Regions from separate parts of the Enterobacter sp. UPMP2052 genome, predicted to be linked through region 4. Evidence: predicted binding sites of a transcription regulator. Region 4 holds the regulator's gene; each other region holds the start of a gene.
What was found. The regulator CRP, encoded in region 4, controls carbon source genes, mostly activating them, when cyclic AMP is high. The targets are predictions, from matches to a motif close to ATGTGANNNNNNTCACAT.
Positions count from the first base shown of each region.

Region 1: a site for CRP is predicted at 3,555-3,572, ahead of ACWKX3_RS08740 (ABC-F family ATPase). Genes of this name have one in related genera too.
Region 2: a site for CRP is predicted at 2,451-2,468, ahead of cdd (cytidine deaminase). Genes of this name have one in related genera too.
Region 3: a site for CRP is predicted at 3,203-3,220, ahead of ACWKX3_RS05205 (PhzF family phenazine biosynthesis protein). Genes of this name have one in related genera too.

Region 1 covers NZ_JBSKJR010000001.1:1,880,143-1,887,641, forward strand. Annotated here, with positions in the region: gene ACWKX3_RS08735 (TIM-barrel domain-containing protein) at 1-1,763, shown strand, start outside; gene ACWKX3_RS08740 (ABC-F family ATPase) at 1,854-3,449, opposite strand; gene ldtB (L,D-transpeptidase) at 3,672-4,592, shown strand; gene ACWKX3_RS08750 (GntR family transcriptional regulator) at 4,636-5,352, opposite strand; gene ACWKX3_RS08755 (PTS sugar transporter subunit IIC) at 5,369-6,691, opposite strand; gene ACWKX3_RS08760 (glycoside hydrolase family 1 protein) at 6,743-7,499, opposite strand, start outside.
Region 2 covers NZ_JBSKJR010000001.1:343,795-351,293, reverse strand. Annotated here, with positions in the region: gene dusC (tRNA dihydrouridine(16) synthase DusC) at 1-258, opposite strand, end outside; gene map (type I methionyl aminopeptidase) at 325-1,104, opposite strand; gene ACWKX3_RS01595 (CidA/LrgA family protein) at 1,306-1,704, shown strand; gene ACWKX3_RS01590 (CidB/LrgB family autolysis modulator) at 1,701-2,396, shown strand; gene cdd (cytidine deaminase) at 2,526-3,410, shown strand; gene sanA (outer membrane permeability protein SanA) at 3,538-4,251, shown strand; gene mglC (galactose/methyl galactoside ABC transporter permease MglC) at 4,356-5,366, opposite strand; gene mglA (galactose/methyl galactoside ABC transporter ATP-binding protein MglA) at 5,382-6,902, opposite strand; gene mglB (galactose/glucose ABC transporter substrate-binding protein MglB) at 6,982-7,499, opposite strand, start outside.
Region 3 covers NZ_JBSKJR010000001.1:1,131,962-1,139,460, reverse strand. Annotated here, with positions in the region: gene ACWKX3_RS05225 (MarC family NAAT transporter) at 80-745, shown strand; gene ACWKX3_RS05220 (hypothetical protein) at 1,013-1,393, shown strand; gene ACWKX3_RS05215 (lysozyme inhibitor LprI family protein) at 1,406-1,852, shown strand; gene ACWKX3_RS05210 (sugar transporter) at 1,932-3,128, opposite strand; gene ACWKX3_RS05205 (PhzF family phenazine biosynthesis protein) at 3,304-4,101, shown strand; gene ptrR (putrescine utilization regulator PtrR) at 4,104-4,982, opposite strand; gene sad (succinate-semialdehyde dehydrogenase) at 5,084-6,472, shown strand; gene ACWKX3_RS05190 (methyl-accepting chemotaxis protein) at 6,583-7,499, shown strand, end outside.
Region 4 covers NZ_JBSKJR010000005.1:163,397-170,895, reverse strand. Annotated here, with positions in the region: gene ACWKX3_RS15675 (phosphoribulokinase) at 1-571, shown strand, start outside; gene ACWKX3_RS15670 (OsmC family protein) at 658-1,062, opposite strand; gene crp (cAMP-activated global transcriptional regulator CRP) at 1,374-2,006, shown strand; gene ACWKX3_RS15660 (YccS/YhfK family putative transporter) at 2,064-4,151, shown strand; gene argD (bifunctional acetylornithine/succinyldiaminopimelate transaminase) at 4,520-5,740, opposite strand; gene pabA (aminodeoxychorismate synthase component 2) at 5,827-6,390, opposite strand; gene ACWKX3_RS15645 (putative adenosine monophosphate-protein transferase Fic) at 6,421-7,023, opposite strand; gene ACWKX3_RS15640 (YhfG family protein) at 7,013-7,180, opposite strand; gene ppiA (peptidylprolyl isomerase A) at 7,287-7,499, opposite strand, start outside.

The DNA.
Region 1 (7,499 bases), on a different contig from region 4:
GCCTGTTTTACGACAACCTGAGCAGCTGCTGGCTGGATCTGGGCAACGAGATCGACAACTACCACACCGCCTACCGCCGCTGGCAGGCGGAAGCAGGCGATATCGATTACTACATTTTCACCGGTAAGCGGGTGCTGGACGTCATCAAAGCCTTTGTGCGTCTGACCGGTAAAACGCTGTTCGGCCCGAAATGGAGCCTGGGCTACAGCGGGTCAACCATGCACTACACCGACGCGCCGGACGCGCAAAACCAGCTGATGAACTTTATCCGCCTGTGTGAGGAGCACGCTATTCCATGCGATTCGTTCCAGCTTTCGTCCGGGTATACCTCGATCAACGGCAAGCGCTACGTCTTTAACTGGAACCATGACAAAGTGCCGCAGCCGAAGGTGATGAGCCAGGCGTTCCATGACGCCGGGTTAAAACTGGCCGCCAACATCAAGCCGTGCCTGCTGCAGGATCATCCGCGCTATAACGAGGTGGCGGAAAGAGGCCTGTTCATTCGTGATTCAGAAACCGATGCACCAGAACGTTCCAGCTTCTGGGATGATGAAGGCTCGCACCTCGATTTTACCAACCCACAGACGGTGCAGTGGTGGCAGAACGGCGTCACCACGCAGCTGCTGGAGATGGGCATCGATTCCACCTGGAACGACAACAACGAGTATGAAGTGTGGGACGGAGAAGCGCGGTGTCATGGCTTTGGCAACGACATTGCCATCAAACACATTCGCCCGGTGATGCCGCTACTGATGATGCGCGCCTCGCTGGAAGCGCAGCAGCGCTTTGCCCCGGAAAAACGCCCGTATCTTATCTCCCGCTCCGGCTGCGCCGGGATGCAGCGCTACGTCCAGACCTGGAGCGGCGATAACCGCACCAACTGGGACACCCTGCGCTATAACATCCGCATGGGGCTGGGCATGAGTTTATCCGGGCTGTTTAACGCCGGTCACGACGTGGGCGGCTTCTCCGGCGATAAGCCCGATGCCGAGCTGTTCGTGCGCTGGGTGCAGAACGGCGTGATGCATCCGCGTTTTACCATCCACTCGTGGAACGACGATTGCACCGTTAACGAGCCGTGGATGTATCCGGGCGTCACGCCTGCCATTCGCGGCGCGATTGAGCTGCGCTACCGCCTGCTGCCGTATCTCTATACCCTGCTGTGGCAGGCGCATGCGGACGACGAGCCGATGCTGCGCCCGACCTTTCTCGACCACGAACACGATCCGCAGACCTTTGAAGAGTGCGATGATTTCCTGCTCGGTCGTGACCTGCTGGTGGCAAGCGTTGTCGACGCCGGTCAGCGCGAGCGCCGCGTCTGGCTGCCGGATAACGTAACCGGCTGGTATGACTATTACACCCACGAGTGGTTCTCTGGCGGCCAGTGGATCGTCCGCGACGCGCCGCTGGAAACCCTGCCGCTGCTGGTACGCGCCGGGGCCGGTTTGCCGCTGAGCGAGCGCATTACCCACGTGAGTGCTGAAAAAGACGATACCCGCGAGCTGAAGCTGTTCCCGGTGAAAGGCGTGGGGACGACGTCGGGCCTGCTGTTTGAGGACGACGGCGAGAGCTGGGGCTACCAGCAGGGCAATGCGCTGTGGGTTGAGTGGCAAATGGTGTGCGACGGGGCGAGCATTCATCTGAATATTGCGGCACGCGGCGACTATCGTCCGGCATGGAAGGTGCTGAAGGTGTCGTTACCGGCGGGGGAAAAACGTACGCTGCGGGTCAATGGTATTGAAGGGGGTGAATGGGAGGTGTAGTGCGGCCTGATGCCCTCACCCTAACCCTCTCCCACGGGGAGAGGGAACAGAATGTAGGCCGGGAAAGGCGAAGCCGCCACCCGGCATTTTTTAGCCGTCGATACCTTTGCTACGCAGGTAATCTTCGTAGTTACCGGTGAAGTCCACCACGCGCTCTGGCGTAATCTCAATCACGCGGGTCGCCAGGGAGCTCACGAACTCACGGTCGTGAGAGACGAAGATCAGCGTCCCCTGATACATCTCCAGCGCCATGTTCAGCGATTCGATAGATTCCATGTCCAGGTGGTTGGTAGGTTCATCCATCACCAGGATATTCGGTTTTTCCATCATCAGTTTGCCGAACAGCATGCGGCCCTTTTCACCACCGGAGAGCACTTTGGCAGGCTTTTTGATGTCGTCCTGGCTGAACAGCAGACGCCCCAGAATGCTGCGCACCGCCTGCTCGTCATCGCCTTCCTGCTTCCACTGGCTCATCCAGTCGAAGACCGTCAGGTCGTTTTCGAACTCGTACTCGTGGTCCTGCGCGTAGTAACCGATCTGCGCGTTTTCGGACCACTTCACGGTACCGTTGTCCGGCTGCAGTTCGCCCACCAGCGTTTTCAGCATTGTGGATTTACCCACGCCGTTGGCACCGAGGATGGCAATCTTCTCGCCCACTTCCAGCAGCAGGTTGAAGTTTTTAAACAGCGGACCGCTTTCAAAACCTTTTGCCAGGGCTTCCACTTCCAGCGCATTACGGAACAGTTTCTTGTCCTGCTCGAAGCGGATGAACGGGTTCTGACGGCTTGACGCTTTGACTTCGTCGAGCTTGATCTTGTCAATCTGACGGGCACGCGAGGTTGCCTGACGCGATTTTGAGGCGTTGGCGCTAAAGCGGCTGACGAAGGACTGCAGGTCAGCGATCTGCGCTTTCTTCTTGGCGTTATCAGCCAGCAGACGTTCACGCGCCTGGGTTGCCGCGGTCATGTATTCGTCGTAGTTGCCCGGGTAAACGCGCAGCTCGCCGTAATCCAGATCCGCCATGTGGGTGCAAACCATGTTCAGGAAGTGACGGTCGTGCGAGATGATGATCATGGTGCTGTCGCGGTCGTTCAGCGTCTGCTCCAGCCAGCGGATGGTATCGATGTCCAGGTTGTTCGTCGGTTCATCGAGCAGCAGGATGTCAGGATTTGAGAACAGCGCCTGCGCCAGCAGCACACGCAGCTTCCAGCCCGGCGCGACTTCGCTCATCGGGCCGTAGTGCTGTTCAACAGGGATACCGACGCCCAGCAGCAGCTCGCCCGCGCGCGCTTCGGCTGAGTAGCCGTCCATTTCACCGTACAGCACTTCGAGATCGGCCACTTTATAGCCGTCTTCTTCGCTCATCTCGGCCAGGGCGTAGATGCGATCGCGCTCCTGCTTCACTTCCCACAGCTCTCCGTGTCCCATGATCACCGTGTCGAGCACGGTGAACTCTTCGAAGGCGAACTGGTCCTGACGCAGCTTACCGATACGCTCGTTAGGATCGAGCGACACGTTGCCGAGCGTCGGCTCCAAATCACCGCCGAGGATCTTCATAAAGGTGGATTTTCCGCTACCGTTGGCACCAATCAGGCCGTAACGGTTGCCGCCGCCAAATTTGACGGAAATATTTTCGAACAGCGGCTTACTGCCAAACTGCATAGTGACGTTGCTGGTAACTAACACGGAGAGATTCCTGCGAAAAGTGTGATAAACGCGGCATTATGCCACAATTCCGAATTGAGATCCCGTGTTGCAGCAATGCACTAAACTTTAACAAATTCGAAAAAAATGTGATTTCGTACACATCTGAATTCCCAGTGAGCAGGAATGCACATATAATGCGCTCCCATCACAGATTCAGACTTATCAACTCATCGCCGGAATGGCTTAGATACCTCGCAAAACATGAACATGAAATTAACAACGCTTTTTGCGGCAGCGTTAGCCGTCGTAGGTTTTTGCAAAACCGCCTCTGCGGTGACTTATCCCCTGCCGACAGACGGAAGCCGTCTGGTAGGTCAAAACCAGGTTGTCACCGTTGAAGAGGGCAACACCCAGCCGCTGGAATACTACGCTGCGCAATACCAGCTTGGTCTGTCTAACATGCTGGAAGCCAACCCGGGCGTCGACCCGTACCTGCCAAAAGCAGGCACCGTACTGAACATTCCTCAGCAGCTGATCCTGCCTGATACCGTTCATGAAGGCATCGTGATCAACAGCGCGGAAATGCGTCTGTACTACTACCCGAAAGGCACCAACACCGTGATCGTGCTGCCAATCGGTATCGGCCAGCTCGGTAAAGACACCCCGCTGAACTGGACGACTAAAGTCGAGCGTAAGAAAGCCGGCCCAACCTGGACGCCAACCGCCAAAATGCACGCGGAATACATCGCTGCCGGTGAGCCGCTGCCAGCCGTCGTCCCTGCCGGCCCGGATAACCCGATGGGTCTGTATGCGCTGTACATTGGCCGTCTGTACGCTATCCACGGTACCAACGCTAACTTCGGTATCGGCCTGCGCGTCAGCCACGGCTGCGTGCGTCTGCGTAACGACGACATCAAATTCCTGTTCGACAACGTGCCGGTGGGTACGCGCGTGCAGTTCATCAATGAACCGGTGAAAGCGACAACGGAGCCAGACGGCAGCCGTTACATTGAGGTGCATAACCCGCTCTCCACCAGCGAAGACCAGATCAACAACAACGAAATCGTGCCAATCACCCTGACCAGCGCGGTACAGGCCGTGACCTCTCAGGCCGATGTTGACACGACCGTTGTCGATCAGGCGATCCAGAACCGTTCCGGTATGCCGGTGCGTCTGAACTGATAGCAACACGCATAAAAAAGCGGGCCTCGAGGCCCGCTTTTTTTTATCCGTTATTTACGATAACAATCCCGCCGTGGTCGTACCGATAGTGGCAGTGGGCGTACTCCAGCGGCGTACCGTCTTCAAGATAGATTACCTGCTCTACCTCCAGCACAGGGTCGGTTTGCTCGCAGACCAGGTGCTGCATATCCAGTTCGTTGGGCTTTAACGCCCGCACCACCCGATACGACCCCATGATCTTCAGCCCGAGCGTCTCCTGCACATACTGGAACACCGAACTTTCAAGATGGCTCTTGTTTAACCCCGGCACCAGGTTCAGCGGCATGACCGTGGAATCCAGCGACATCGGCTCGCCGTTCAGCAGACGCAGGCGGATAAAATCATAGACCGGCGCATCGCCGTTAATCATCAGCGAGGCCTGCTCTTTCTCGTTGGGGAAGCGCAGTTCAAAATGCACCACCTGGCTGCTCACCGTGCCAAGGTGTGCCCAGGTTTTGGTCGCGCCAAAGTAGTCGCTGCCGGAGAGATCCCACTGCGAAAGCTGGAGGAAGTTTTTGCGGATAAACGTCCCCTGCCCCTGACGGGTGTAGACCAGCCCTTCGACAATCAGCTGGCGCATCGCCTGCTGAATGGTCATCCGGCTGGTGCTGAACTCCGCCGCCAGCGCGAACTGGTCCGGCAGCGGTTCATTGGCGGCGTACTGCTGGCTGATAATGCGTTTCTTGATTTCCCGCGCTATGGTGATGTACTTCGCCGCCATCGTCCTGTCCTTCTGTTTAGTTTTCTATCCCGCTGTTTTTCAGCGCCACTCTCTCGGCTATTTTGAGGAAAGGCAGGTAGAAGAATACACCAAATGTCATGATTGCCAACTGCACGACCACGGCACGCCAGTCCCCCGCTGTTGCCAGCCAGGCGCTGAGGATCGGCGGCGTGGTCCAGGGGATCATCACCACGCAGCGCGACATCAACCCCAGGGTGGTGCAGAGCCAGGCGAAATAGATGCCGATAGCGGGCAGAAGAACAAACGGGATCATCAGCGGCAGGTTAAAGACAATCGGCAGGCCGAAGATAACCGGCTCGTTGATATTAAACAGGCCGGGCGCCAGGGACAGACGGGCCACCTGCTTCGCCGATTTTTGCCGCGAGAAGATGAAAATGGCGATCAGCAGCGAAATGGTGCTGCCCGTACCGCCGATCATGCCAAAGGTCGGGACAAAGATGTTGTTGATGATATGCGGGATCGGCTGACCGTTAGCAAAGGCCAGCATGTTCTCGTTAGTGTTAATCAGCAGGAACGGTTCCAGAATCACGCTGTTGACCACCGACTGGTGAATACCCAGCGTGAAGAGGAAGTTGCCGAAGCTGTAGATAAAAATCGTCCCCGGAAGACTGGTGTTAATCAGGCGCAGCGGCTGCTGGATAAAGGTGGTAATGAGGTGGATCAGATCCGTGTGCAGGACATTCGCCAGCACGGCGGCCAGCACGGCAAACAGAGAGAGCGTGATGATCGTCGGGATCAGCGCGGTAAAGGATTTGCTCACCGCAGGTGGGACATTTTCCCCCAGAGAAATGTGCAGCGCCTTAAGGCGCGAAATGGCGATAAAGATTTCCGTCGACAGCAGGCCAATCAGCACCCCGGCGAAAATCCCGGTGCTGCCAATATTGCCAAACGACAGTACCTGGGTAACGTTGACCGCCGTCTGGCTGCCTGCAGGCGTGAGCGAAAGCTGCATCGGCATCATGATGATAAAGCTGCTGACGGCGATAACCACTGCCGAGACCGGATTGTCGAAATCTTTGTTACGCGCCAGCGCCCAGGCAATCATCGGGGCCAGCAGCAGCGCGGCGATATTCAGCGTACCGTTGATTATCGCCTCGCCCCACACCTTGAACTGCGCCAACGTGTCGCCTTCAAAGATCCACGGAAACACCACGTTATTCACCAGCACCGCCAGCCCGGCGAGGATGAAAATCGGCATCACCGTGGCGAAGGCATCGCGCAACGAGCGCAGGTGCACCTGGTTTGCCAGGCGCGCCGAGAACTCTACAAATTTGTCGACAAAAGACTGCATATGCGGTGTTATTTTTGCTTCAGACATAGCGGATATTTCCCATCAATCAGTCACAAAAACGGCCTGGCAGCGTACGGCTTACATCTCGCGTCCGTTGGTATGGATGACCTGTTTCAGCCACGCGTAGCTTTTCTTCGGCACGCGCTTGAGGTCTTTCAGGTCGTGGTTTTCACGGTTGACATACACCACGCCGTAGCGTTTGCGCATATCGCCCTGCGAGCTGAGGATGTCAATTAACCCCCAGCCGAGATAGCCCATCACCTCGGCGCCATCCTCAAACATCGCCGCCTTCATCGCCTCGATATGCGCCCGGTGATAGTCGATGCGATACGTGTCCTCAATCGGGTTCACGCCGTCCCAGGACTCAATGACGCCAATGCCGTTTTCAATCGGGAACACCGGCATGCGCCAGTCGTTGGCGTAGCGGGTGATGATGGTGCGAAAGCCCATAGGGTCGATCTGCCAGTTCCATTCCGTTGCCTTGAGATACGGGTTGTTCTTTTCACCGTGCTGCAGGTAATAGTTAACCGGCGTACCTTCCGGGATCGCGTCGCTGTCCAGCGTTTTACTGGCGTAATAGCTAAAGGCCATAAAATCGTTTTTGGTGCGGGCGAACAGCGCCAGATCCTCAGCGCGGTAGATATCGCCAAAGCCCTGCTGCTCCACTACCGCCATCACCGCCGGGCTGTAGCCCTGGCCGGCAAAGACGCGCAGCAGGTTCTGGTTGAGGAATTCGTCGTACTGCTGGGCGCAGAAGATATCGCGCGGCTTGCAGGTTGCGGGGTAGATCAGCTGGTGCGCCAGCATGCCGCCCATCAGCTGGCCTGGCCGGGAC
Region 2 (7,499 bases), on a different contig from region 4:
CTCAACCGCGCGAGCGGCGTTTTCTGCCAGCCATTCGGGATACTGGCCCAACAGCTGGATGCGCACCAGCGTACCGGAGGAGGTCCGGCTCTGGTTGTGCAGCTCAGGGCAGAGTCGGTGAAAAGATTTTACCGGCAACAGCATATCGACCACGCGTAAAAACTCCGTCACGCAGAGATCGTAATCGTTCACCTCGGTCAGAAGTTCGCGCACGAGAGAATCGAGCACGCCTTCCATTGGGGCCAGTAAAACACGCATGCAGAGTACCTGTGAAAAAAGACGCGCTATGGTATCTGCTCGCAGGGTCAGTGGGAAGCCCGGAGGTTAATCCGGGATCGTTTCTTCAGGACGCAGGGTGAGCACCTCAAATCCGTCTGCGGTAACCGCAATGGTATGCTCCCACTGCGCCGACAATTTTTTATCGCGCGTCACCACCGTCCAGCCATCTTTTTTAGTCTTGATGCGGCTGTCGCCCTGGTTGACCATCGGCTCGATAGTAAACACCATCCCCTCTTTCAGCACCGCACCTTCGCCCGGTTTTCCGTAATGCAGCACCTGTGGCTCCTCGTGCATCTCTTTGCCGATACCGTGGCCGCAGTACTCACGCACCACGCTGTAGCCGTTGCTTTCAACGTGCGACTGAATAGCGTGGCCGATATCCCCGAGCGTCGCGCCGGGCTTCACCGCCTTGATCCCTTTCCACATCGCTTCGTAGGTTTTTTTCACCAGCCGACGCGCCAGCGGTGAAACATCGCCAATCAGATACATTTTGCTGGAATCGGCAATCAGGCCCTCTTTTTCGAGGGTGATATCAACGTTCACAATTGAACCGGACTTCAGATGTTCAGATTCTTTAGGAATGCCGTGGCAGACCACCTCGTTGACGGAGGTGTTAAGCACATACGGGAAATCATACTGCCCTTTACTGGCCGGGCGGGCCTGAAGCGTATCGACGATAAACGCCTCAACACGGTTGTTTATCGCCATGGTGGTCACGCCGGGCGCGATAAATCCGTCTAACATGGTAAAGACGGAGGCCAACAGTTCCCCGGCGTGGCGCTGTCTGACGAGCTCATCGGCGGTTTTAATGATGATTGACGGCATAAATCGTCTCCTGCGCAGCCTGTTAATCGTTTGATTCATAAATGAAACTAATACTGGCATGCAAACGGGCTGCTGTCCATTTGGTGAAATGCCCAACGTTCCCTTTCGGAATGTCTGGTATTCTCAAATTTCATGATGTGATCCGTGGCACACTTCTGGGTTTAATTGTATGATGAATGCGTTTCTTCAAGGACTTTTACCATGAGCAAATCATTGAATACTGTCTGGCAATATCTGCGCGCATTCGTCCTGATTTACGCCTGTCTCTATGCCGGGATCTTTATCGCCTCGCTGCTGCCCATCACGATCCCCGGCAGCATTATCGGCATGCTGATCCTGTTTGTGCTACTGGCGCTGCAGGTGCTACCCGCAAAGTGGGTCAACCCCGGTTGCTTCGTACTTATCCGCTATATGGCGCTGCTGTTCGTGCCTATCGGCGTGGGGGTGATGCAGTATTTCGATTTGCTCAAAGCGCAGTTCGGCCCGATTGTGGTCTCCTGCGCGGTCAGTACGCTGGTGGTATTGCTGGTGGTGAGCTGGAGTTCGCATCTGGTACACGGCGAACGTAAAGTGGTCGGGCAAAAAGGAACCAAACAATGATAGCCAATATCTGGTGGTCGCTGCCGTTAACCCTGGTGGTCTTCTTCGCCGCGCGTAAACTGGCCGCACGTTTTAAGATGCCGCTGCTTAACCCGCTGCTGGTGGCGATGGTGGTGATTATTCCTTTCCTGATGCTCACCGGCATTCCTTACGAACGCTACTTTGCCGGGAGCAAAATATTAAACGATTTGCTGCAGCCTGCCGTCGTGGCGCTGGCGTTTCCTTTATATGAACAGCTGCACCAAATCCGCGCCCGCTGGAAATCCATCATTACCATCTGTTTTTTGGGCAGCCTGGTGGCGATGATCACCGGCACATCGGTGGCGCTGCTGATGGGCGCATCGCCCGAGATTGCCGCCTCCATTATGCCTAAATCCGTCACCACGCCGATTGCCATGGCCGTGGGCGGCAGCATCGGTGGGATCCCGGCCATCAGTGCCATGTGCGTGATCTTCGTGGGTATCCTGGGGGCGGTGTTTGGCCACACCCTGCTTAATGTGATGAAAATTCATACTAAAGCCGCGCGGGGTCTGGCGATGGGTACTGCCTCACACGCGCTGGGTACCGCGCGCTGTGCCGAAATGGATTACCAGGAGGGCGCATTCAGTTCCCTGGCGCTGGTCATCTGCGGGATTATGACCTCGCTGATTGCCCCGTTCCTCTTCCCGGTGATCCTGGCCGTGGTGGGCTAAAATTTTGCGATGCGTCGCGCAAATTTCATTTTGATTTCATAAGTTGCAGACATTATGAGAAGTGGATCACATATTAAGGCCCATCGGCTCCGTACACTACCGATCCATTAACCTTGATGAGGCAACGCCATGCACCCACGTTTTCAAACAGCTTTCGCCCAGCTTGCAGAGAATTTGCAATCAGCCCTGGCCCCGGTTCTGGCGGATACGCATTTCCCCGCCCTGCTGACGGCGGAGCAGGTCACGACGCTTAAACAAGCCACGGGACTGGACGAAGACGAACTGGCTTTTGCACTGCTGCCGCTGGCTGCCGCCTGCGCCCGTGCTGACCTCTCCCACTTCAACGTTGGCGCCATCGCGCGCGGCGTCAGCGGCGTCTGGTACTTCGGCGGGAACATGGAGTTCCTCGGGGCCACCATGCAGCAAACCGTTCACGCTGAACAGAGCGCCATCAGCCACGCCTGGCTGCGCGGTGAAAAGGGCCTGCGCGCGATCACCGTTAATTACACCCCCTGCGGCCACTGCCGTCAGTTTATGAACGAGCTGAACAGCGGGCTTGAGCTGCGCATCAATCTGCCGGGCCGTGAGCCGCATACGCTGGGCGATTACCTGCCAGATGCGTTTGGCCCGAAAGATCTGGAGATCAAAACGCTGCTGATGGACGCGCAGAACCACGGTTTCGCCCTCTCCGGTGATGAGCTGAGCGAAGCGGCGATTGCCGCTGCTAACATGAGCCACACCCCTTACAGCACATCGCCAAGCGGCGTGGCGCTTCAGTGTCGTGACGGGCGCATCTTCACCGGCAGCTACGCAGAGAACGCCGCGTTTAACCCGACGCTGCCGCCGTTGCAGGGCGCGCTCAACCTCCTGAGCCTCAACGGCTACGACTACCCGGACATCCAGCGCGCGATCCTCGCAGAAAAAGCCGATGCACCGCTGATCCAGTGGGACGCTACCGCCGCCACCCTGAAGGCGCTCGGCTGCTCGACAATCGACCGCGTACTGTTGGCGTAATGTTGACGGCGGGCAGAAATGCCCGCCCGTTTGCTGAAAAACCCCTCAGTTGATTCACCGATTCTTGCGCTAACCAGGCGGGTAAAGTAGCCTGAGTTAAATTTCACCTTCGGTACGAGCCATCTTCATGTTAAAGCGCGTTTTTTACAGCCTGTCTGTCCTGGTCGGCATACTGCTGTTGGTCGTGCTTGGCCTTGACCGCTGGATGAGCTGGAAAACCGCCCCCTACATCTTTGACGATTTACAGGATCTCCCGTATCGCCAGGTCGGCGTGGTGCTCGGCACAGCCAAGTACTATCGCACCGGGGTCATTAACCAGTATTACCGTTACCGTATTCAGGGTGCGCTGAACGCCTATAACAGCGGCAAGGTGAACTACCTGCTGCTAAGCGGGGATAACGCCCAGCAAAGCTATAACGAACCGGTGACGATGCGTAAGGATCTGATTGCCGGCGGCGTTGACCCGGCGGATATCGTGCTCGATTATGCCGGCTTCCGCACGCTGGACTCTATTGTGCGCACCCGCAAAGTCTTCGACACCAACGACTTCATCATCATCACCCAGCGCTTCCACTGCGAGCGTGCGCTGTTTATCGCGTTGCATATGGGCATTCAGGCCCAGTGCTACGCCGTACCGTCGCCAAAAGATATGCTCAGCGTGCGCGTGCGTGAGTTTGGCGCTCGCTTCGGTGCTCTGGCTGACCTCTACATCTTTAAACGCGAACCGCGCTTTTTAGGCCCGCTGGTGCCCATCCCAACGATGCATGAAGTGCCGGAAGATGCGCAGGGTTACCCGGCAGTACGGCCGGAACAGCTGCTGGAGTTGCAGAAGAAACGCTAAACCCCGTGGGGTGGCGGCTTCGCCTTACCCGACCTGCCATTGCGATTTTGTAGGCCCGGTAAAAAAAGCCCGCTACAGGAGCGGGCTTTTTCACATCACTTCTCTTATTTCTTACGCGCGTATTTCAGGGAGTCCAGCGCTACCGCGAAGATGATAATCGCGCCCTTGATAATGTACTGCCAGTAAGGGTTCACGCCGATATAGGTCAGACCGTAGTTGATCACGGTGAAGATGATCACACCGGTTACCACGCCGATGACGGTACCGACACCGCCGCTGAAGGAGACGCCGCCGACCACGCAGGCCGCAATCGCATCCAGCTCATACATAAAGCCGAGGTTGTTGGTGGCAGAGCCGATACGCCCCGCTTCCAACATCCCGCCAAACGCGTAGAAAACGCCGGACAGGGCATAGATCATCAGCAGGTTCAGCGCCACGTTCACGCCGGAAACTTTCGCCGCTTCCGGGTTCCCGCCGATGGCGAAGATGTTCTTACCGAAGCGCGTTTTATTCCACAGCACCCAGACGAAGGCCACCGCAATCAGCGCATAGAAGGTGATGTACGACAGGCGGAAGCTGCCCATCGCAATAAACCCTTGCGTGAAGGTTGAGAAGCCGCTGTCGAAGCCCGAAATGGGGGAAGCGCCAACAAAGTCGTAATAAAGGGAGTTGATACCGTAAACGATGATCATCGTACCCAGGGTGGTGATAAACGGCGTCACGTTCAGGTAAGCGATGATGATACCGTTAATCAGGCCGATGATTGCCCCGATGGCGCAGACAATCAGGATCACCACGAAAATCGGCATGGTTGCCATTTCCGGGAAGACCTTATTGGCGTTTTCCATCGACTGCAGCAGCGTTGCCGCGATAACCGCCGCCAGGCCAACCTGACGCCCTGCCGACAGGTCTGTCCCCTGGGTGACGATAAGACCCGCCACGCCCAGCGCGATGATAATACGCACGGAAGACTGGGTCAGAATGTTACTCAAGTTCAGCAGACTTAAGAACGTAGGGTCCTGGAAAATAATAATGGCCAGCAAGACTAAAAGAACAACGTAAATACCGCCTTCTTTCAGGTAAGTGAGAAAACTTTTTTTATTTAACGCACTCATGAGGAGCCCCTGATCTTAAAGGTGCAAAGACGCAAGACGTAAAATTTCGTTTTGCGTTGTCGTTTTGGTGTCAACAATTCCGGCAACGAGACCATTGCTCATGACCAGAATACGATCTGTGATCCCTAACAATTCCGGCATTTCGGAAGAAATAATAATGATCCCTTTATTCTTTTTCGCCAGCTCAGCGATCAACTGATAAATCTCAAACTTTGCACCCACATCGATACCGCGGGTGGGTTCGTCCAGCATCAGAATTTCTGGCTGAGTCAATAACCAACGACCAATAATCACCTTCTGCTGGTTACCACCGGAAAGCGAACCGATTTGCGTACGGTGGCCCGGCGTTTTCACGCGCATGGAGTCAATAACCCACTGGGTATCGCTTTTCATGCGGGAATTATCCAGCAGACCGATTTTACTTTTGTAGTTACGGATATTGGAGATCAGCGAGTTAAAATTAATATCCAGATAAGCATAAATGCCGGTTGAGCGACGCTCTTCCGTCACCAGCGCAAAGCCGTGATTAATGGCTTCGTTGGCGTTGTGGTTATTAATTTTTTTGCCGTGCAGCGTAATAGTGCCGCCGGATTTTTCGCGAATACCAAACAGCGTTTCCACAATATCGGTGCGCTTGGCGCCGACCAGGCCCGCGATCCCCAGAATTTCGCCTTTATGCAGATCGAACGACACGTCACGAATCGACGGCTGGCGCAGCGAGGTGAGGTTGCGCACCTCAAGGATCACTTCGCCCGGCGTGTTCCCTTTGTCCGGGAAGCGCTGGTTCAGGGAGCGGCCCACCATCATGGCGATGATTTTGTCCATGTCCAGCCCTTCCAGCGGCTGGGTGGCAATCCACTGGCCGTCGCGCAGGATGGTAATTTCGTCGCACAGCTGGAAAATCTCTTCCATCTTATGCGAGATATAGACAATACCGCAGCCGCGGTCTTTCAACTTACGAATAATGGTAAAAAGGTGGTTAACCTCTTTTTCCGTTAAGGAAGAAGTGGGTTCGTCCATAATGACGATTTTGGCGTCATAGGAGAATGCTTTCGCAATTTCGATCATCTGCATCTGGGAAACGGATAATGTTCCCACGCGGGCGCGCGGATCGATATCAATATCCAGCTCGTCGAATATGGCTTTGGTGTCGCGATACATTTTATCCTGATCGACAAATACACCTTTGGTGGGATAGCGACCCAGCCACATATTATCCATAACCGACCGTTGCAGTACCAGGTTCAGTTCCTGGTGAACCATTGAGATACCGTTTTCCAGCGCCTCTTTCGCCGAATGGAAATCGATCTCTTTCCCCTGAAAAAGAATGCTGCCAGAATCTTTTTGATAGATCCCAAAAAGACATTTTAATAACGTTGATTTACCCGCACCGTTCTCCCCCATCAGGGCATGAATAGAGTGAGGACGCACTTTTAAATTAACGTTATCGAGTGCCTTAACGCCGGGAAATGACTTGTTGATACCGCTCATTTCCAACAGGTATTCACCGGACGACTGAGTAGTTGTGCTGACCATAATTATACCTTGTTGGCCTCGCATAGCGCGTTATAAATGGGCGCAACGAATTGCGCCCAGTGGAGACAGGTTAACTCACTTATTTACCGAGAAACTCAGCCAGGTTGGACTGGTCTACGCCCACGTAAGGTACGCGAACGATTTTGTTTTCAATTTTCCAGTTGGTACCATCAGCGGCACCTTTACCGTCAGCCAGGTTTTTCGCCAGATCGAAGGTGGCTTTCGCCTGGTTGTTGGCATCGTTCAGCACGGTACCGGCCATCGCGCCAGATTTCACCAGCGCCAGCGCTTCTGGCAGAGCATCCACGCCGAACACCGGAATGGAAGATTTGTTGTGTGCTTTCAGCGCTTCTACCGCGCCCATTGCCATCGCATCGTTGTTGGCGATAACCACTTCGATTTTGTTGGCGTTCGGACCAGAGAGCCACGCGTCCATCTTATCTTTCGCCTGAGCGGTGTCCCACATGGCGGTATCTAACGCCAGCTGCTGGGTTTTCAGACCTTTGTCGTTCAGCTCTTTGATAACGTAGGTGGTACGTGCTTCCGCATCCGGGTGGCCCGGTTCGCCTTTCAGCAGAACGAACTGAATCTGACCGT
Region 3 (7,499 bases), on a different contig from region 4:
TACGTTGTATCCGTGGCTCCGCGAGTGGGTTTCACCCTATACTTGCGGTGTTGACAATGGATAAGGACAGCGACGCATTATGGTGGATTTGATTAAAGCAATTGGTCTTGGGCTGGTGGTGTTGCTGCCGCTGGCTAACCCACTGACCACGGTTGCGCTCTTTTTGGGGCTGGCAGGGAACATGAACAGCGCCGAGCGCAATCGTCAGTCGATGATGGCCTCGGTGTACGTGTTTGCCATCATGATGGTGGCCTATTATGCCGGGCAGCTGGTGATGAACACCTTCGGGATCTCCATCCCCGGTCTGCGGATTGCGGGTGGGCTGATTGTGGCGTTTATCGGCTTCAGGATGCTGTTCCCGGCGCAGAAAGCGCACGAGTCACCGGAAGCTAAAAGTAAATCCGAAGAGATGGAAAACGAATCGTCGACTAACATCGCCTTCGTTCCCTTAGCCATGCCGAGCACGGCGGGCCCGGGGACCATTGCGATGATCATCAGCTCCGCCTCAACGGTGCGCGACGGGTCCACTTTTCCGGACTGGGTGATTACCGTTGCACCACCGCTGATCTTCGCGCTGATCGGCATTATCGTATGGGCCTCTCTGCGCAGTTCAGGGGCGATTATGCGCTGGGTAGGCAAGGGCGGGATAGAAGCCATCTCGCGGCTGATGGGCTTCCTGCTGGTGTGTATGGGCGTGCAGTTTATTATTAACGGCGTGCTGGAAATTATTAAAACCTACCACTGAGCAGCCTTTAAGGGCGCTGTATGATGCCCTCGCATCAGGCCTCCTTCGCAGAAGATGGAGCAAAACACACAACGGCAACCCAGGTTGCCGTTGTTTTTGCCCGCGTAAACGAGAGACTATTCTATAAAGGATAAATTTCTTGAATATAAATCGATTCTGAAAAGTGATATTTTGCGTCCTTTTTTCATCCAAAACCGATTCCAGATACTTGTCGCTAATTAGCCGTTAAAGTAACGTACGCCAATTATTTCATCTCTGGAATCTGTCATGCGTAAATTGTCATTAATTGCTTTAAGTACATTACTGTTCTCATTAAATGCGACCGCCGGATTGTTCGACTCTACACCTGAATTCAAATGTGGTCGCGAAGATTCCGTCGCCGCGCTTCAGGCAAAAATTCGAAATGATGCCATCAGCAAACTACAGGAAGCGTACCTGACGTCTCCGCAAAAATTCTATGGCAAGCCCCTGAAAAACTATCTCGACAAGGCCAATCAGATCGCCATTGTCATGGAAAATGTCACAACCAAAACCTTTAAAAGTGAAGATTTGTCACGCCAGTGCACGGCCAAAATCTCACTGACATTACCGCCAGAACTCCTTAGCGTGATGACGACGTTCCCTGATAAGGTCGGGAGTATCAGCTGAGGCAAAGGGAAGGTGCTGAACGATCGCGTTCAGTGGGAGAATTACAATTATTCAATAGCGTTGGCGGATAATAATAAAGATATTGCCGTGTCATATGAATATACTGATTCGGACTATATTGCTGAAGCCTTGTTTAATATTTCGCTGTTTGCCTTAAACAAGGATGATCTTGAAAACGCGGACCTTAAGAATAAACTCAGCACATCTGCATATTATTATTCAGACAGCGATCGCCATTTGAACGATATCTGGAAAGGTATGCCTGAGTCAGTGCGTGCATCCATGAAAAAAGAACAAACGGCCTGGATTACTGAAAAAGCACGTAAATGTGGAAAATTAAGTGATGCCTCGTCCGAGTCCACGCCTCTGAAAACACGGATCGCCATTTATCAGTGCCAGACAAAGATGACCGACGAAAGGGTGCGATATTTAGGCGGCGATACCGAGTCTGAATATTAATTCTGCCGCTGGCGCAGGTGTTGACCCGGTTGAATGCGTTAAGTAGGCCGGGTAAGCACAGCGCCACCCGGCAAACGCTTTAGCCGTTATTCACCCGTTCCTCCAGCGCCACCGGCCATTTGCGGAAGATAAGTACCGACCACACCAGCGCTATCGCTGCCGGGATCGCGCCCAGGTAGCCGATGGCCGACATCGAAACGTGCAGGCTGATCTGATTTCCCACCAGCGCACCCGCGCCGATCCCAAGGTTGAAGATGCCCGAGAACAGCGACATCGCCACGTCGGTGGCATCCGGTGCCAGCGCGAGCACCTTAACCTGCATACCCAGCCCGATAATCATGATGGCAACGCCCCAGAACAGGCTGAGGATCGCGAGGTCGGTTTCACTTGCTGCCGCAGGCATGAGCAGCAGCAGACAGGCCAGCAACAGCCCGATCGCACTGCTCACCAGGGTCGACGCATGCTGATTACCGAGCTTCCCGAACAGAATACTGCCGATGATGCCCGCGCCGCCCAGGATCAGCAGCAGGATGGTGGCAAAGTTCGCGCTAAAGCCTGCCACGACCTGTACAAACGGCTCAATGTAGCTGTAGGCCGTGTAATGGGCCGTCACTACAATCACGGTTAACAGATAAATACTCATCAGCGCCGGGCGGCGGATCAGCAGCGGCAGGCTTTTCAGCGAGCCGGAATGCTCGCTGGGCAGTTTTGGCAGCAGCTTGACGAGGCAGATAAGGGTGATCAGCGCGCCCATGCCGATAGCGAAAAACGTCGTGCGCCAGCCGAAATATTGCCCCACGATGCGCCCGATAGGCAGCCCGAGCACCATCGCCAGCGCGGTGCCGGTAGCAATCAGGCTCAACGCCTGAGCGCGTTTACCCGCAGGGGCGAGGCGAATGGCCAGCGAGGCGGTAATTGACCAGAACACCGCATGCGCAAACGCAATCCCGACGCGGCTTATCACCAGCACCGTGAAGTTCCATGCCATAAACGACAGCACATGGCTGGCGATGAACACCACAAACAGGCCGATTAACAGCTTGCGCCGCTCCATCTGGCTGGTCAGCAGCATAAAGGGCAATGACATCAGGGCCACCACCCACGCGTAGATAGTGAGCATGATCCCCACCTGCGCCGTTTCCATCCGGAAACTTTGGGCAATGTCAGAGAGCAGCCCCACGGGGACAAATTCAGTGGTGTTAAAGATGAATGCGGCAATAGCGAGCGTGACCACACGTAGCCACGCGACCTTGCGGGAAACAGTGTTCGTTGTCATAGAAGCGTCTGGGATTGGTTGCGAAGAAGAGAGGAGACGATCTTAAAGCGTTCAGCGGCGAAAACTCAACCATTATGTGACGCAGATCGCAAAATTTACTGGCGGAGAGCGGTAGCGGAGCGCACTGTTTTCCCTGAAGATAAAGGTCAGCACAGCGATAACAGGCGGTTAGACAATGCAGGAAATTGATTTTTATCTGGTAGATGCCTTTAGCGACACGGCGTTTGGCGGCAACGCGGCAGCGGTATGTCCACTGGAAGCGTGGCTCGCGGACGAGACGCTGCTCAAAATGGCGCAACAGCATAACCAGTCCGAAACGGCGTTTTTCGTGCGCACCGACGAGGGCTTCGAGCTGCGCTGGTTCACCACACAGTCTGAAATTAACCTTTGTGGTCATGCTACGCTGGCGGCGTCCCACGTCATTTTTGAATACCTGGACTACCCACAGACGGAAATTACCTTTTCAACCCGCTTTGTCGGCAACCTGACGGTTAAACGCAACGGCGACTGGCTGACGCTCAATTTCCCGGCGTGGTCGACTGAGGCCGTCGACCAGCCACCGGCAGCACTGTTCAGCGCGCTGGGCATCAGCGGGGCGAAAGAGGTGCGCCTGGGGCGGGATTATCTGGTGGTACTCGACAGCCAGCAGCAGGTGGAAGAACTTACACCCGACATACCGGCGATGCTCCCGCTGGATAAGATGGTTTGCGTCACCGCGCCCGGTGAGCAGTACGATTTCGTCAGCCGCTTTTTCTGCCCGGGGGAAGGGGTGCCGGAGGATCCGGTGACGGGGTCCACCCACTGTATGTTGATTCCCTACTGGAGCGAAAAACTGGCGAAAACCCGGCTTAATGCTCGCCAGGTTTCAGCCCGTGGCGGGGATCTGCGCTGTGAACTGATCGGCGATCGCGTACTGATTAGCGGCCAGGCCACGCTGTATCTTAAAGGGAAAATTTTCCTTCGCCAGTCTTGATATCAGCCTGCGGGCGCGGGCAACTCGCGCTCATTTAGCAGGGCGATAAAGGCTTCAAGCTGGCGCGTCATTGTGCCGCGTCGCCACACCAGCCACGTTGTCAGCCAGCGCCAGTTTTCCGCCAGCGGCCACGCCTCCACCTGATGATGCCCCGGCATGCTCTGCAGCATCGAGCGGGGCATCAGCGCAATGCCTGCACCCGCAATCACGCAGGCCAGCATTCCGTGATAAGACTCCATCTCATGGATGCGCCCTGGCATCGCCCGGTCTGCATGAAACCAGCTTTCCAGATGTCGGCGATACGAGCAGTTGGCGCGAAAGGCGTAGACATCGCTGCCGTTTACCTGCGCGGCGCGGGAGACGACATCGTGTCCGGCGGGCGTCACCAGCATCATCTCTTCCCGGTACACCGGCATCCCTTCCAGTTCAGGATGGGAGAGCGGGCCGTCGACAAACGCGGCGCTCAGCGTCCCTTCCAGCACGCCGTCGATCATGGTCCCGGACGGGCCGGTCGAGAGGGCAAACTGTATGCGCGGATAGCGCTGGTTAAACTGCGCCAGGCTTTCCGGAATGCGAACGGCGGCGGTGCTTTCCAGCGCGCCGAGGGCAAACAATCCCTGCGGTTCATCCCCGGCGACAACCATGCGCGCCTCGTCAACCAGCGCGAGGATCTGCTTGCTGTAGCGCAGAAAGTTGTGCCCGGCGGGGGATAAACGCAGACGCTGGTTTTCACGGATAAACAGCTCAACGCCAAGATCGGCCTCAAGCTGACGAATGCGGGTCGTCAGGTTTGAGGGAACGCGATGCACTTTTTGCGCCGCCTGGGTGATGCTGCCGGTCTGCGCGACGGCGTTAAACATTTCAAGCTGGGTCAGATCCATAGCATTCTCGATTCGTGAATAAGGTGGTCAATATTATTCATTTTTAAGAAATAGCAGATCGGGCCACACTGAATCAACTCTTATAATACGTGGAGAACATCATGACGCATTCCCCTGCAACACACGCACTCTCTGTAAACCCGGCGACAGGCGAAACCCTGGCCGCTTATCCGTGGGCAACGTCCGACGAAGTCCAGCACGCCATTGCGCTGGCCGATAGCGGTTTTCGTCAGTGGCGCAATGAAAGCGTGGCGCACCGCGCGCAAAAACTGCGCGACCTCGGTGCGATGCTGCGTAACCGTGCGGAAGAGATGGCGCAGATGATGTCCCGTGAGATGGGCAAACCCATCCTGCAGGCGCGCGCTGAGGTGGCCAAGTCTGCTGGCCTCTGTGACTGGTACGCCGAACACGGCCCGGCGATGCTACGTACGGAAGCCACCCAGGTCGAAAATAACAACGCGGTGATTGAGTACCGTCCGCTGGGGCCGATTCTGGCGGTCATGCCCTGGAACTTCCCGCTCTGGCAGGTGCTACGCGGCGCGGTGCCTGTCCTGCTGGCGGGCAACAGTTATCTGCTCAAGCACGCACCCAACGTGCTCGGCTCGGCGCAGCTGATTGCGCAGATCTTCACCGAGGCCGATTTCCCTGAAGGGGTGTTTGGCTGGGTTAATGCCACCAACGAGGGCGTAAGCCAGGCGATTAACGATCGCCGCATTGCCGCTATCACTGTGACCGGCAGCGTGCGTGCGGGGGCGGCTATTGGTGCTCAGGCGGGGGCGGCGCTGAAAAAATGCGTGCTTGAACTCGGCGGTTCCGATCCTTTCATTGTATTAAACGACGCGGATCTGGATCTGGCGGTCAAGGCGGCGGTGGCCGGACGTTACCAGAACACCGGGCAGGTATGTGCGGCGGCGAAGCGTTTTATCGTCGAAGAGGGCATTGCCGATCGCTTTACCGAACGTTTCGTGCAGGCCACCGCGGCGCTGAAAACGGGCGCGCCGGATCACGAAGAAAACTACCTTGGCCCGATGGCCCGCTACGACCTGCGTGATGAACTGCATCAGCAGGTGCAGGCAACGTTAGCCGAAGGGGCAACCCTGCTGCTGGGCGGTGAGAAGGTTGCCGGGAAGGGGAACTACTATGCGCCAACCGTACTGGGTAACGTGACGCCTGAAATGACGGCTTTTCGCCAGGAGCTGTTTGGCCCGGTGGCCGCCATTACGGTGGCAAAAGATGCGGAACATGCCCTCGCACTTGCCAACGACAGCGACTTTGGCCTATCCGCCACGGTGTTTACCGCAAACCCAGAGCAGGCCGAGAAATTCGCTCAAGGGCTGGAGTGCGGCGGGGTGTTCATCAATGGCTATAGCGCCAGCGATGCCCGCGTGGCGTTCGGCGGCGTGAAGAAGAGCGGATTTGGCCGCGAGCTGTCTCACTTCGGTTTGCACGAGTTCTGCAATGTACAGACGGTCTGGAAGGATCGCGTTTAACCTCCCTCAAGGCCTTCCGCGTGAAGGCCTTTGTCATGTTTCTGCAATGGTTCTGTCATTTTCCTCTCGTAGACTGCCACGCGTCTAACGCTTTGTTACAGAAGAAAATTATGAACCTAACGCAAATTTTTCGCCGTATTGCGCCGCGTCTTTTTCCGCGTCAGTTTGGTCTGCTGGCCGGTATTTTTTGTATTATTGGACTCTTCTCGGCATTACAACTTTCCTCCTCCATTCTCCTTGGCGCATCGCTAAAAGACGCTCAGCGCAACGAACGGCATAACCAACTGGCCTATCAGCAGCAGGGCAAGCTGGATTTAGCCCGCGTCTCCCTGCTGGCGGCAAGCGATCTGCTTAACCGTTCCGGCGTCTATTTTATGCAGGACAAAGAGACAGGCTCTGAGGGTAGCTGGCACAGCCTGATGGACGAAGCGCAAAAGGCGCTGGCGGTGTCGCAACAGGCCTGGCAGGCGTGGCTGGCACTGAACCCGCCGAAAGATGAGGCGCTGGTGAACAGCTATCAACTGTTTTACGGCGCTATCAAAGAGCAGGCCGACGGGCTGGTCGACACTCATTCCATCGACGCTTTTTTTGCCGTGCCTGCTCAGGCATTTCAGAGCGATTTCAACGACAACTACGCCCGTTATCAGCAGGCAAGCGAGAAGCAGGCCATGCAGGGGCGGCAAACCTTAATGGCGCAGCTCTCCGGTCTACAAACGGCGTTTCTGTTTGCGCCGCTGGTACTGCTGGCGATTGCCGCTGCCGTGTGGTTTGGGATGGCAAAATGGGTCATCACGCCGCTTCGTCGGTTAATTGCGCATATCGATCGTCTCGCGGCGGGCGATTTGTCCGGTATGCCGCCGGATGTGGTGCGCTTTAACCGGGAGATAGGGCAACTGAGCGACAGCATACGTACCATGCAGCGTGGCTTGCAGGCACTGGTGACGCAGGTCAGCGATGCCACGTCGTCAATGGTCGAAAACATTGGCGCCCTGGCACAGGGCAACGAGGCGCTGTATCACCAGTCAGC
Region 4 (7,499 bases):
CTATGACGAAGCCGTACCCTGGAGCCAGGTGCCGGGCACCTTTACGCCCTGGCAGCCGCTGCCGGAACCCACCGACGTGTTGTTTTATGAAGGGCTACACGGCGGCGTGGTCACGCCACAGCACGACGTGGCGCGCCATGTTGACCTGCTGGTGGGCGTGGTGCCGATTGTTAACCTGGAGTGGATCCAGAAGCTGACGCGCGACATCAGCGAACGCGGTCATTCGCGCGAGGCGGTGATGGACTCGGTGGTGCGCTCGATGGAAGATTACATTAACTTCCTGACGCCGCAGTTCTCCCGCACCCATATCAACTTCCAGCGCGTGCCGACGGTAGACACCTCCAACCCGTTCGCCGCCAAAACCATTCCGTCGCTGGACGAGAGCTTTGTGGTCATCCATTTCCGCAATCTGGACGGGATCGACTACCCGTGGCTGCTGGCGATGCTGCAGGGGTCGTTTATTTCACATATCAATACGTTGGTGGTGCCGGGCGGAAAAATGGGGCTGGCGATGGAGTTAATCATGACACCGCTGGTGCAGCGGTTGATGGAAGGCAAGCAGATCGCGTGAGTTGTTTTGCCCGGTGGCGCTGCGCTTACCGGGCCTACGATCGTGCTTTTGTAGGGCGGGTCAGCGAAGCGCCACCCGCCAAAAGATTAGGCCTCAATCACTTCATACGAATGGGTAATATTAACCGCTTTCTCAAGCATTAACGCCACAGAGCAGTACTTCTCCGCAGACAGGTCAACCGCGCGCGACACCGCCGCGTCTTTCAGGTCTTTACCCGTGACAATAAAGTGCAGATTGATATGCGTGAACAGGCGTGGCGCCTCTTCGCGGCGTTCAGACGTGAGCTTCACTTCGCAATCGGTCACGTCGTGACGGCCTTTTTGCAGGATCGACACCACGTCGATAGCGCTGCATCCCCCCGCCGCCATCAGCACCATCTCCATAGGGCTTGGGGCTTTATCGCCGGAGTTACCGTCCATCAAAATTTGGTGGCCTGACGCAGACTCGCCCAGGAACGTCAGCCCTTCTACCCACTTTACACGCGCTTGCATATTCATTAACTCCAACGTTGCATTTTTGGTGACAGAGTACGCGCGCGTTACATTTCACGCAACGGAAGGCGACCTGCATCATGCTGAAGCGAGACACCAGGAGACACGCGTCAAAAGCTATGCTAAAACACTCAGGATGCTACAGTAATACATTGACGTTACACATGTATGCAGAGGACATCAAACTTTACTGGCTGCGAAACGTTACGACAGCCGACTTCCCAGGGTATGGGTAAGAATTCGATTGCAACCCCAGAGTCAGGATGCGATTTATGGCTCTGGTGACAGCTTATAACAGAGGATAACAGCGCATGGTGCTTGGCAAACCGCAAACAGACCCGACTCTCGAATGGTTCTTGTCTCATTGCCACATTCATAAGTACCCATCGAAGAGCACGCTGATTCACCAGGGTGAAAAAGCGGAAACGTTGTATTACATCGTCAAAGGCTCGGTGGCAGTGCTGATCAAAGATGAAGAAGGGAAAGAGATGATCCTTTCTTATCTGAACCAGGGCGATTTCATCGGTGAACTGGGCCTGTTTGAAGAGGGCCAGGAACGTAGCGCCTGGGTTCGTGCGAAAACCGCATGTGAAGTGGCTGAAATTTCTTACAAGAAGTTCCGTCAGCTGATTCAGGTAAACCCTGACATCCTGATGCGTCTCTCTTCCCAGATGGCTCGCCGTCTGCAGGTGACGTCTGAGAAAGTGGGCAACCTTGCCTTCCTCGACGTTACCGGCCGTATCGCGCAGACCCTGCTGAACCTGGCTAAACAGCCGGACGCGATGACCCACCCTGACGGCATGCAAATTAAAATTACCCGCCAGGAAATTGGTCAGATCGTTGGTTGCTCCCGTGAAACAGTGGGCCGTATCCTGAAAATGCTGGAAGACCAGAACTTGATCTCTGCCCACGGTAAAACCATCGTGGTCTACGGAACCCGTTAATTACGGTCAAACGGCGTGCCACCGCAAGGTGACACGCCGTTTTTGTCTCTACTCCCCATGTGGCGCAGGCTGATCTATCACCCGGAAGTTAACTACGCACTGCGGCAAACGCTGGTGTTGTGCCTTCCTGTGGCCGTGGGCCTGATCCTTGGTCATCTCCAGCAGGGTCTGCTGTTTTCCCTTGTGCCTGCCTGCTGCAACATTGCGGGCCTCGACACGCCGCATAAGCGCTTTTTCAAACGCCTGATCGTTGGCGGTTGCCTGTTTGCAGGCTGTAGCCTCGCGGTGCAGCTTCTGCTGGCCCGGGATATTCCGCTGCCGCTCATTCTGACCGTGCTGGCAATGACGCTCGGCGTGACTGCTGAAATCAGCTCGCTGCACGCCCGACTGCTGCCCGCCTCGCTGATTGCCGCCATCTTTACGCTGAGCCTGGCGGGCAATATGCCGGTGTGGGAGCCGCTGCTGATCTACGCCCTCGGCACGCTGTGGTACGGCGTATTCAACTGGTTTTGGTTCTGGCTGTGGCGGGAACAGCCGCTGCGCGAATCCCTGAGCCTGCTCTACGTGCAGCTAGCGGAGTACTGCGAGGCCAAATACACCCTGCTGACCCAGCACACCGATCCGGAAAAATCACTGCCGCCGCTGCTGACGCGACAGCAAAAGGTGGTGGATCTGATTGGCCAGTGTTACCAGCAGTTGCATATGCTTGCCGCCAATAAAAACCATGATTACAAGCGGCTGCTGCGCATCTTCCAGGTAGGGCTGGATCTGCAAGAGCACATCTCGGTCAGCCTGCATCACCCGCAAGAGGTGCAAAAGCTGGTCGAGCGTAGCCACGCCGAAGCGGTGATCCGCTGGAACGCACAGACGGTGTCCGCGCGCCTGCGGGTGCTGGCAGACGACATTCTTTATCACCGCTACCCCACGCGTTTTAACATGGATAAACCCCTCGGCGCGCTGGAGAAGATTGCCCGCCAGCACCCGGATAACCCGGTCGGGCAGTTCGCCGCCTGGCACTTCAGCCGCATCGCGCGCGTCCTGCGCACCCAGCGTCCGCTCTACCCACGCGACCTGATGGCCGATAAACAAAAACGGCTCCCGCTGCTGCCCGCCCTTAAAAGCTACCTGTCGCTGAAATCCCCGGCGCTGCGTAACGCCGCGCGCATTAGTGTGATGCTGAGCATCGCCAGCCTGATGGGGATGGCGCTGCACCTGCCGAAGCCATACTGGATCTTAATGACCGTGCTGTTTGTTACCCAAAACGGCTACGGCGCCACGCGGGTGCGCATCCTGCACCGGGCGGGCGGCACGATTGCCGGGCTGGTCATTGCCGGGGTCACCCTGCACTTCCACGTGCCGGAGGGATATACGCTGGCGGGAATGCTGGCAATTACGCTGGTGAGCTACCTGATTATCCGCAAAAGCTACGGCTGGGCGATGGTTGGCTTTACAGTCACGGCGGTATATACCCTGCAGTTGCTTACGCTCAACGGCGAGCAGTTCATCATCGCCCGGCTGGTTGATACGCTGATTGGCTGCCTGATTGCGTTTGGCGGCATGGTCTGGCTGTGGCCGCAGTGGCAGAGCGGGCTGCTCAGGCAAAACGCCCACGACGCGCTGGAGGCAGACCAGGAGGCTATCAGGCTGATCCTCAGCGACGACCCGCAGCCCTCGCCGCTGGCCTATCAGCGCATGAAGGTCAACCAGGCGCACAACGCCCTGTTTAACTCGCTCAACCAGGCGATGCAGGAGCCAGGCTTTAACTCGCACTATCTGGCAGACATGAAACTGTGGGTGACGCACAGCCAGTTTATCGTCGAGCACATCAATGCGATGACGACACTCGCGCGCGAGCACACGATGCTGACCCCGGATCTGGCGCAGCGCTATTTGCAGTCGTGCGAGATTGCGCTGCAGCGGTGCCAGCAGCGTCTGGAGTATGACTCGCCGGGTGAGTCGGGGGATTCAAACATTCTTGAAGCGCCGGAAACGCTAACCCACGGGCCGATGAGCACCCTGGAGCAGCATTTGCAGCGCGTGTTAGGGCATCTGAACACCATGCACACTATTTCGTCGGTGGCATGGCGTCAGCGTCCGCATCATGGGATCTGGTTAACGCGCATACTGAAACGCACGCCGTACTGATTATGTCGGGTGGCGCTACGCTTACCCGACCTACAAGACCTGAACACCGTACCTGCCATTTTGTCGGGTGGCGCTACGCTTACCCGACCTACAAGACCTTAACACCGTGCATGCCGTTTTGTCGGGTGGCGCTACGCTTACCCGACCTACAAGACCTGAACACCGTACCTGCCGTTTTGTCGGGTGGCGCTACGCTTACCCGACCTACAAAACCTGAACACCGTACCTGCCATTTTGTCGGGTGGCGCTACGCTTACCCGACCTACAAGACCTGAACACCGTACCTGCCATTTTGTCGGGTGGCGCTGCGCTTACCCGACCTACGGTTTTGTAGGCCCGTGCAAGCGCAGCGCCGCCGGGCAATGAGGTTATCCCCGGACTATTTTACCGACCGCCGCGGCAAACCGGGTTAACCCGTCTTCAATATCCTTATCTTCCACCACCAGCGACGGCGCAAAGCGCATCACGTCCGGCCCGGCGTTGAGCACCATCACCCCTTCGTGCGCGGCGGCGTGCAGGAAATCACGGGCGCGGCCTTTGTACTGCGGCTTCAGCTCGGCACCAATCAACAGCCCCATCCCGCGGATCTCGCTGAAGACATCAAACTGTTCGTCAATCTGCTGAAGGTGCTTCACAAACTGCTCGCGTTTCGCGTTCACGCCGTTGAGAACCGTCGGCGTGTTGATGATATCGAACGCCGCACCGGCAATCGCGCAGGCCAGCGGGTTGCCGCCGTAGGTGGAACCGTGGGAGCCGACGTGGAACGCGGAAGCGATATCCTGGGTGGTCAGCACCGCACTGATCGGGAAGCCGCCGCCGAGCGCCTTGGCGCTGGTCAGGATATCCGGCGTGACGCCGTAGTGCATGTAGGCAAACAGATCCCCGGTGCGTCCCATGCCGCATTGCACCTCATCAAACACCAGCAGCGCCTTGTGCTCGTCGCACAGCGCGCGCAGCCCTTTCAGAAATTCCGGCGTGGCCGCCGTCACGCCGCCTTCGCCCTGAATCGGCTCCACCACCACCGCGCAGGTGTGGTCGTCCATCACCGCCTTCACCGCATGCAGATCGTTGAACGGCACGTGGATGATGTCGGCGGGTTTCGGGCCGAAGCCGTCGGAATACTTCGGCTGGCCGCCAACGGACACGGTAAACAGCGAGCGACCGTGGAAGGCGTTATGGAAGGCGATAATTTTAGTTTTATACGGGCTGTGGCGGGTTGACGCGTAATAGCGCGCCAGCTTGAACGCGGTTTCGTTGGCTTCAGTGCCGGAGTTCATGAAAAGCACGCGCTCGGCAAAGGTAGCGTCGATGATCTTGCGCCCCAGGCGCAGCGCAGGCTCGTTGGTGAAGACGTTGCTGGTGTGCCACAGGGTTTCGCCCTGAGTTTTCAGGGCGTCTACCAGCGCAGGATGGCAATGACCCAGCGCCGTCACCGCAATCCCGCCCGCGAAATCCACATACTCTTTGCCCTGCTGATCCCACACGCGGCTGCCTTTCCCTTTTACCGGGATAAACTCTGCCGGTGCATAAACCGGCAGGATCACTTCGTCGAATGTTGCGCGGGTAATTGCGGATTGTTCAGTTGCCATGTCATGCCCATCCATTTTATGTCACAGTGATTGTGAAAATATAATCACAAAATATGCATAAAAAATCACAACAAGGCAATAGATAATCAGCGATGGAGGAAATTGCCCAGCAGCTGGTGTCCCTGTTCGCTGAGAATGCTCTCGGGGTGGAACTGCACGCCTTCGAGATCCCATTCGCGATGGCGGATCCCCATTATTTCCTGCGTCTCGCTCCAGGCGGTGACCTCAAAGCAGTCGGGCAGCGTCGGCGGATCAATTACTAAAGAGTGATAGCGGGTAACGGTTAACGGGTTATTCAGCCCGGAAAACACGCCAGCGCCTGCGTGGGTGACGGGCGAGGTTTTGCCGTGCATCACTTTTGCGGCACGCACGATGGTTGCCCCAAAGGCCTGGGCGATCGCCTGATGGCCGAGACAAACGCCCAGAATTGGCAGTTTGCCCGCGTAGTGGCGGATCGCGTCCAGAGAGAGGCCGGACTCCGACGGCGTGCACGGCCCCGGCGAGATCACTATTTTCTGCGGGGCCAGCACGTCAATCTCAGCCAGGGTGATGTCGTCGTTACGGCGGACAACCACCTCTGCACCCAGTTCGCAAAAATACTGGTAAAGGTTCCAGGTGAAGGAATCGTAGTTATCAATCAGCAGGATCATGGCGGCTCCGGAAAAAAATGCCGCCCTATTCTACTCAGTTTCCCGCGCTTCGCTCACTACTTTGGCAAAGATGGCGTTCAGCGCCGTGAGATCGCCCATCGCGCCGTTCTGGTTGGCGGTGGCCCAGTCGTCCGGGTCGATGCCTTCCCAGCTCAGCTGATAGCCCGCGTGGAGCGCCAGCTGCTCAAAGAAGATGCGCTGCGCGATGCCGTTACCGATGCGGAACGGATGCAGAACGTTAATCTCGCAGTAGTAGTGGCTGAGACGAGCGATAAATTCGTCTTTCTCCAGCCCCGCCAGATAGCCCTCCTCTTCGAGATCCTGCATCAGCGCGTTGCCCTCTTTCTCGATATAGGCAAAGTGGCAGAAGCGGGTATCGCCCTGATAAATATCGACTTCGCGGATATCCCCCGCCCACTCGAAAATATCCTGGTAAAGATGGCGGTGAATAGCGCACAGGTGCGGAAGCCCCGGCGCGGACGGCCCCAACGGTAGCGTGGCCGCACGCAGCGCGGTGATTTCGTACGCCGCCTGCGCCAGCCGGTCCGCCTGGCGCACGTTAAGACGGTTGCGCATGACGTTCAGGCCGGGGTAGAGATACGGGTCGCGGTCGTCACCGATTTTATCGCTCATAGTGCCTCCTGAGTTCATCAAGGCGGCGCTGGGCATCCTCGGCGTTTAGCGTGACAAGGGGACTTTCGACGCCTTCAAGGCGGCGGCTGGCCTGAAAATTAACGTTGCGCTGCTGTTCCCAGAGTCGGGACTTTTGCCTGTCGGTGAGTTTTTTCACTTAACGCCTCCCTGAATATGTCCGTTTGCCACAAGTATAAGCAGCAAAACGCGCTTTCGCAGGGAGGGCTAAACAACACGGGCAGAGATGCCCGTGTTAAAGAGGATTACGGCAGAACTTTTGCGGAGAGGATAACAACCGGCTTGGTCGGCACATTCTGGTACGGACCGACGTCATGGGTTGGCACCTGAGAAATCTTGTCGGCCACGTCCATGCCTTTCACAATTTTACCAAACACGGCATACCCGAAGTCGCGCTGGCCGTGGTCGAGGAAGGCGTTATCGGCGACGTTCAGGAAGAACTGGCTGGTCGCGCTGTC